Regions from separate parts of the Brevibacillus sp. FSL K6-2834 genome, predicted to be linked through region 1. Evidence: riboswitches for the same ligand, from Rfam matches in the RefSeq annotation. Region 1 holds a riboswitch; the other holds the start of a gene.

The links. Region 1 has a riboswitch for FMN ahead of ribD (bifunctional diaminohydroxyphosphoribosylaminopyrimidine deaminase/5-amino-6-(5-phosphoribosylamino)uracil reductase RibD). Riboswitches for the same ligand answer to the same signal wherever they lie in the genome.
Region 2: it holds a riboswitch for FMN, as region 1 does, so the genes downstream of both, NST96_RS06340 (ECF transporter S component) here and ribD (bifunctional diaminohydroxyphosphoribosylaminopyrimidine deaminase/5-amino-6-(5-phosphoribosylamino)uracil reductase RibD) in region 1, are expected to answer to the same signal.

The regions. Positions count from the first base shown of each region.
Region 1 is NZ_CP151945.1:4,513,647-4,517,049, reverse strand. It holds gene NST96_RS22130 (NAD(P)/FAD-dependent oxidoreductase) at 1-1,052, shown strand, start outside; FMN riboswitch at 1,138-1,288, shown strand; FMN riboswitch at 1,474-1,624, shown strand; gene ribD (bifunctional diaminohydroxyphosphoribosylaminopyrimidine deaminase/5-amino-6-(5-phosphoribosylamino)uracil reductase RibD) at 1,729-2,874, shown strand; gene NST96_RS22120 (riboflavin synthase) at 2,889-3,403, shown strand, end outside.
Region 2 is NZ_CP151945.1:1,253,994-1,257,396, reverse strand. It holds gene ltrA (group II intron reverse transcriptase/maturase) at 1-118, opposite strand, end outside; gene NST96_RS06340 (ECF transporter S component) at 958-1,563, opposite strand; FMN riboswitch at 1,825-1,977, opposite strand; gene NST96_RS06335 (ABC-2 family transporter protein) at 2,240-3,037, opposite strand; gene NST96_RS06330 (ABC-2 family transporter protein) at 3,044-3,403, opposite strand, start outside.

The DNA.
Region 1 (3,403 bases):
TGGCCTGCGCGATCACACTTGAAAAACACGGAATATCGCCCGCCGTTTTCGAAGTGAGGGAGCGGTTAGGCGACCGCTTTGTGAACGCTGAATCCATGCTCTCCATTTTGCAAAAGCCGATTACGGATCCGGTTGCCTTTTTCGCGGAGAAAAACGGCATTTACCTCAAGCCGACTGCGAGCATCCAAAGGCTGCTGGTGTTCTCGCAGAGCCAAAAGGCGGAAATCGAAGGAAGTCTGGGATTTATCAATTACCGCGGCAGACATGAGCACGCTTTTGAAAGGCAGCTCGGCCGGCAGGTAAAAAGTGCCATCCAGTACCGGTCCAAAGCGACATACGAGGAATTGCTGATGGAGTACACGCACGTAGTAGTCGCCACAGGAGACGGGGAGTACACAAGGAAAATGCATAACTTCCGGACAGACCTGACCGTGTCGCTAAAAGGTGCAATGGTAACCGGAGACTTTGACAGGTACACGCCTTGTGCATGGCTGGATTACAGCTATATGGAAAAGGGATACGGCTATTTGCTCCCGCTTTCGGACACGGAAGCGAACCTGGTCATGGCCTACCCCGACTATCCAGAGAATGACCGGCTTGATGTCGACGAGCGCTGGGGTTTATTTTACGAGCGGGTTTGCCGGGACCTGCGTCAGCCGCTCAGGATTACCAGTCACTTTCATGTGACCGGATACCCGATCGGCATCTGCCGCAGGGCGAGGATTGGCAATACGTTTTTTGTCGGAAACTGCTTTGGGGCACTGATGCCCTTCTTGGGATTTGGCCAATTCACGGCGCTGTTGACAGGCATATATGCAGCGTATGATATATGCGGCAAGGGCGCTTATGAAGAATTGACGCAGCCTTTGCGGCGCAGTTACGAGAATTCACTGGTTTTACGCAGGGCAGTGGAGAGGCTGGACAATGAGGATTTGGACAGAATCGTCCCTGTCTTGGGAAGCAGGTGGGGAGAGAGCATTTTGCAGGGCAAATCTTTCAATGCTTTGCGCTGGCTTGTTTTTGCCTTGCGACCATGGATGACAAAGCGGTAGTTGCCGACAGGAGGGAAACTGCCGACTTCCAATAAAAAAGTGTAGTGCTTGTAAAAAAACGTGTTATAATGCAAGCAACTGAATATCCAACCTTCAGGGTAGGGTGAAATTCCCGACCGGCGGTGATGACGAACGCACGTCCGAGCCCGCGACTCGCCCATGAAAGATATTTCGTGAGCGACTGACTTGGTGAAAATCCAAGGCCGACGGTAAAGTCCGGATGGGAGAAGGTGGCTATAGTCTTTGGCTTTGTTTAAAAAACCGAGCACCAAAGGCTTCTTCTTCTATGCCCTGAAACTTGTTCAAGGGCATTTTTTATTGGGAAAGGGTGATGGCGACTCGCGCGACAGGAAGTAGGAGACATGCCTTGGTAGTCTCCTGGCTCGTGATTGCGGGCTGGCGGCTCGGCAGCAAATGAATAGATGACCTTCAGGGCAGGGTGAAATTCCTGACCGGCGGTAATGACGAAAGCAGCGTCTGAGCCCGCGACTCGCCCATGGCTGAAGCCATGAGCGACTGACTTGGTGAAAATCCAAGGCCGACGGTTACAGTCCGGATGGGAGAAGGTGCATGTGGCCTTCGTTTCTCTGTGAAAAAACAGAAAAACGAGAGGCTTCTTTCCCAATGCCCTGAAGCGTGCTTCGAGGGCATTTTTCATTGGGGAGGAGAGGAACTCATGTCAGGAAATGACTTGTCGTATATGGCGTTGGCACTGGACTTGGCGAGGGCGACAAGAGGACAAACCAGTCCCAATCCGGTAGTGGGAGCCGTTGTCGTCCGGGACGGAGCAGTCGTGGGGATGGGCGCTCACGTAAAAGCGGGTGAACCACATGCCGAGGTGCATGCACTGCGGATGGCTGGTGAGCATGCGAAAGATGCCGTGCTTTACGTCACATTGGAACCTTGCAGTCATCATGGGAGAACCCCTCCTTGTGTGAATGCGATCATTGAAGCCGGCATCAAGCGAGTAGTGGTTGCAGTGGCGGACCCGAATCCGCTTGTCGCCGGTACAGGAATCGCTCGCCTCAGACAGGCGGGTGTGGAAGTAACAGTGGGAGTGGGAGAAGCACAGGCGAAGAAGGCAAACGAAGTCTTTTTCCATTTCATCACGACGAAAACACCGTTTGTGACCGTCAAAACGGCAGCTTCGCTGGATGGGAAAATCGCTACGCATACGGGGCACAGCCGCTGGATTACGGGTGAAGAGGCCCGCCAGCGGGTCCATCAGCTACGGCGAGAGCACGATGCTATTTTGGTTGGGGTTCAGACAGTGCTCGCGGACGACCCTGAGCTCACGGCCCGCCAACAGGGAATAGCCAGGGGAAAGCAGCCGCTTCGTGTCATTCTCGACAACCAGCTGCGGACCCCTTCGGAAGCCCGCGTGATACGGGACGGCAAGGCGCCGACGCTCGTTTTCACAGCGGATGACGCACCCATCGGCAGGCAAAAAGAGCTCGAGAGCCACGGGGCCGAGATTGTGAGACTGGAAGGGCGCGTAACAGTCGAGCAGGTGCTTGCGGTGCTGGGGGAAAGAGGGATCACTTCTCTGTTTGTCGAAGGCGGAGCGGCGGTCAACGGCTCTTTTTTGCAGGCACGGGCCATTCAAAAGGTCGTGCATTTTCTCTCCTACAAGCTGATCGGCGGACAGGGGGCGCCTGCTCCCTACGGGGGACTGGGCGCAGCTCATATGGGGGAAGCCATCTCTCTGGCGGACGTGGATGTCGAGCCGATCGGAGGAAGCGATCTTTGCATTACCGGCTATCCGGTATGGCCGGATGGAGCCAGCAATAGCGAAACGCGCAGGAATGCGGGCTGCAAATGATAGGAGGGGAAGCCGTGTTTACCGGATTGATTGAAGAAGTAGGTACAGTAGATTCCATTGCGGTCACCGAGCGGTCCAGCAAGCTGACGATACGGGCCGCGGCCGTTTTGGAGGATGTTCGCCTGGGTGACAGCATCGCTGTCAACGGCGTTTGTCTGACGGTCACCTCGTTTTCCGCGAGCCGCTTTCAGGCAGATGTCATGCCGGAAACGTGGCGGGTGACGGCCCTGTCCAGCCTGAAGCCGGGGATGCGTGTCAACCTGGAGCGGGCGCTGCAGCTCGGAGATCGTCTCGGCGGCCATCTGGTCTTGGGCCACGTAGACGGCACAGGAAAAATCCTCTCCAAAAAAACGGACAGCAATGCGGTGAGACTTGCGATCCAGGCGAAACCGCACCTGCTTCGCTACGTAGTGCCGCGCGGCTCGATCACTGTAGACGGCATCAGTTTGACCGTAGTGGCCGTTGACGAGGAGAGCCTGTCCGTTTCGATCATTCCGCATACGCTCAAGCAGACCAATCTGCTGGAAAA
Region 2 (3,403 bases), 2.4 Mb from region 1:
AATCGCGTAGTTGTTCGGTTGAAACACCATCGACTCCACCGACACCTTTGTTTTCCTCCACTCGTTGGAGTGCCATCCGTAAGTTTTCCCGTGATAAGACTTTTTCCAGCAAATCCATAATGATGTTCCTTCCTTCGCACATGCGGACTCCGTGCTTGCTGTACGATACTCAGCCCTCTTTTGTACCCTCGGGGCTTCACCCCTGCTCTTCAAAAGTAGTTCCTTGACAGAATTCTGCTTCGACGTACCGTATCAAAAGACATGGATCGCATGCTGGCTTGATGTTCGGCCCTTCCCCATTCAAGCGTCCTCTACTCGGGTACTATGGCCTCTGCTGACTTCTGCATGTTCAGCGTCTCCTTACGGAGACGGTTACCAACAGTTGAAGGCGTTTCATGCAGACCTCCCCAGGTAAGAACGATAACTTTCATCCCATGTACCTGCCCAAGTTTACTACTGTATCCCTTGGCTGTATGGGGCTTTGTCTTGTTTGGCAGACTCGCCCGGATACAACAGCCTCAAATTGGGTTCGTGTACCTCAGGTCGGGATTTTGCCGCCGGCTTCCTTCAGATTCGACCTCGCGGTCGACACCCTTGCCTTGAGCTAACGGTTGGTACAGCCAACCCCCGTTCGGGACTTTCACCCTATAGCTATCGCCCATGCTGGGCGCACCAAAAAACCCCCATCCCAAAAAGGGACGGGGGAAACTCTCCCGCGGTACCACCCTGATTGACCGCTGCTGCCACAAAAGCAACTGCGATCCGCTCTGACCCGTTAACGGAGGGAATCCGGCATGGCTCGTCGCCAGCAGCTCCAGGATGGGGAGCAGGTGCATTCGTGCATCGACCTTTCAGCCAAGGGTCGACTCTCTGCGCCACATTCGCTACCTGCGGGTCCTTTCACAGCCATTTTCGCCTGTTTCTTGGGCAATATGGTAGCAGACCCGCCGGGCAATGTCAATTTCTTGCATAAAGGCTGAGTCTCGGTGCCAGCTTCACGTAGAGCGGATAAGCGACTACGGAGACCATGATTCCTTTTATCAGGTTAAACGGCACGATGCCGTACAGGATCAAAGACCATACGCTCTCAGCCTGGAATTGCGCGACCAGCTGCTCCAGCGACACCTGATACAAAGCCGCATAGGCGGGCAGCAGGAAGTAGGCGTTGGCTACCGCCATGACAGCCGTCATCAGTACAGTACCGATAGCAAGACCGGCCATGAAGCTCATTTTCCCCTGTTTCATCCGCTGCAGCCAAACCGCTGCGACGATGAAGCTCGCACCCGCCACTACGTTGGCCAGCTCGCCGATCAAAAGGCCGTCCGTATTTTTAAACAGCATGTGCAGCGCATTCTTCATCACTTCGACGATAACGCCTGCCATTGGGCCGTAGAGCAAGGCGCCGATCAATCCGGGCAGCGTACTGAAATCGAGCTTCAAAAACGTAGGCATGAGCGGCACCTGAAATTCCAGGTACTGCAAGACAAATGCGACCGCCGCCAGCATGGGAATCGTCACCAGCCGCTGCGTCGCTTGCGATGTGGGAATCGCGGTTCCTTTCATCTGTACCATCTCCTCATTGGTTTCTTCCTTCTTGAGGAATGGCAACAGCATACACCCGGACGTGCCCGCGTTCGGTCCTTGCACAGCAAAAAGCCCTGAGAAACAACATCTCCTCAGGGCTTTGGCACACATGCAAAGACAACGAAACAGACCTGTGCTCTTAAAAAAGGGTACGTAAACAGAAGGGCCGAAAAGCGGCACCCAGCCCGTCGTGCAATACCCATGCACAAGCAAACAAGCACGCACAGCGTACGTACTGTCGTCATCCTTCTCCCATCCAGACTGTACTGTCGGCTCTGGATTTGCACCAGATCCTGCACTCCGGAAGCTTTCGCATCGCGGAGGCTCGCGGGCTTACGCGCTTTTGGCGCGATCACCGCCGGTCGGGAATTTCACCCTGCCCCGAAGGAATGTATGTGATTTTACATGGATATTATACAGTGCCGCACTCGGATTTGACAATGCTGGAAGTGTTCCCTGCTATGGTCGTTGCGAATCTCCTGCGTAGCTCCCATCGCTTTTGGGAAACCTGCCGCAAATTTCGGCTATCATTTGCGGAGCAAACATGATCAGCCAGGGGAACATAGCGAGGTAGAAAGAAAGCAATTTTTCCCAATACGACAAAAGCATGCAAAAACCCTCCCCCAAGACGGAGGAGGGTCAGGCAGCAAGCCGATTACGACCCTGCTCCGCTGTATTTGCGCACACCCCAGTTCCAGACGACCAGTCCGATGCTGAAAAAGACGATTCCCACGACGGGAGTAAACGCCGCATACGCGTACCACGTTTCCTTGCGGAGAAAATACGCCGCCGGATACACGCCGACAAAGGCAAAGGGCAGCACGTACGTGAGCACAAACCGGATTACCTTGTTGTACACGTCGACCGGGTAACGCCCATACTGCTGAATATTCCAGATCATCGGCGAAATCCCTGTCCGGGAATCGGAGAAAAAGCTGATGGCCGCAATGGCCGTGTAGACCCCGCCATAGATCAGCATGCCGCTGACGACGAGACCGACAAACAGGAACGGGTCGTACCACGTAAAGGACAAATCCAGCTGAATAGCCGCATAGCCCATAATGATCAAACCGGTGATGACGCCAAAAATCCGGTCCGGTGCGATCGACTCAAGACAGACCTGTGCGAGATTGTGCAGCGGCCTGGTCAGGACGCGGTCCATCTCTCCGCGAATAATGTACCGCTCGTTGAAATCCCAGAAGCCGAAAAACATCGAAAACAGCGCGTACGGGATGAGGAAAAAGCCGTAAATGAAAATAATCTCGTCGCGCGTCCAGTCATTGAGCAGCGGCACGTGCTGAAAGACGACGACGATAAACACGAGGTTGATCAGCTCATTGATCAGATTGGACACGAGCTCCCCGAAAAAATCAGTCCGGTACGCGAGACGCGTTTTGAAATACTGTCCCAAATAAGTGGCAAAAATGCCCAAGACATGCTTGATTTCACCCATTGCTTCTTATCCTCCCTGCACGACCAGCTTGGTCTGGGCTCTGCGCCACAAGACGAAGATCGGGATGAGAATGACCGCGACCCAAATCGCCTGGAATCCGATCATTTGCCACGCGCGGGACGCCGGTATAGCCCCGGTGAAGATGACGCTGGGATAATAGTTGATCGCCTGAAACGGCAGATATCCCATCAGCGTCTGGGCCCAGCCGGGGAAAAAGCTGATCGGCAGCACCAGGCCGGAAAGAAGGTCGACGACTACCCGCTTGGCCCGCATCATCCCGTCATTGCGGAAGAGGAAAAAGGTAACGAGACCGGTCAACAGATTCAACTGCGTGTTGATGACAAACGCGAACATCAGGCTGAGCAG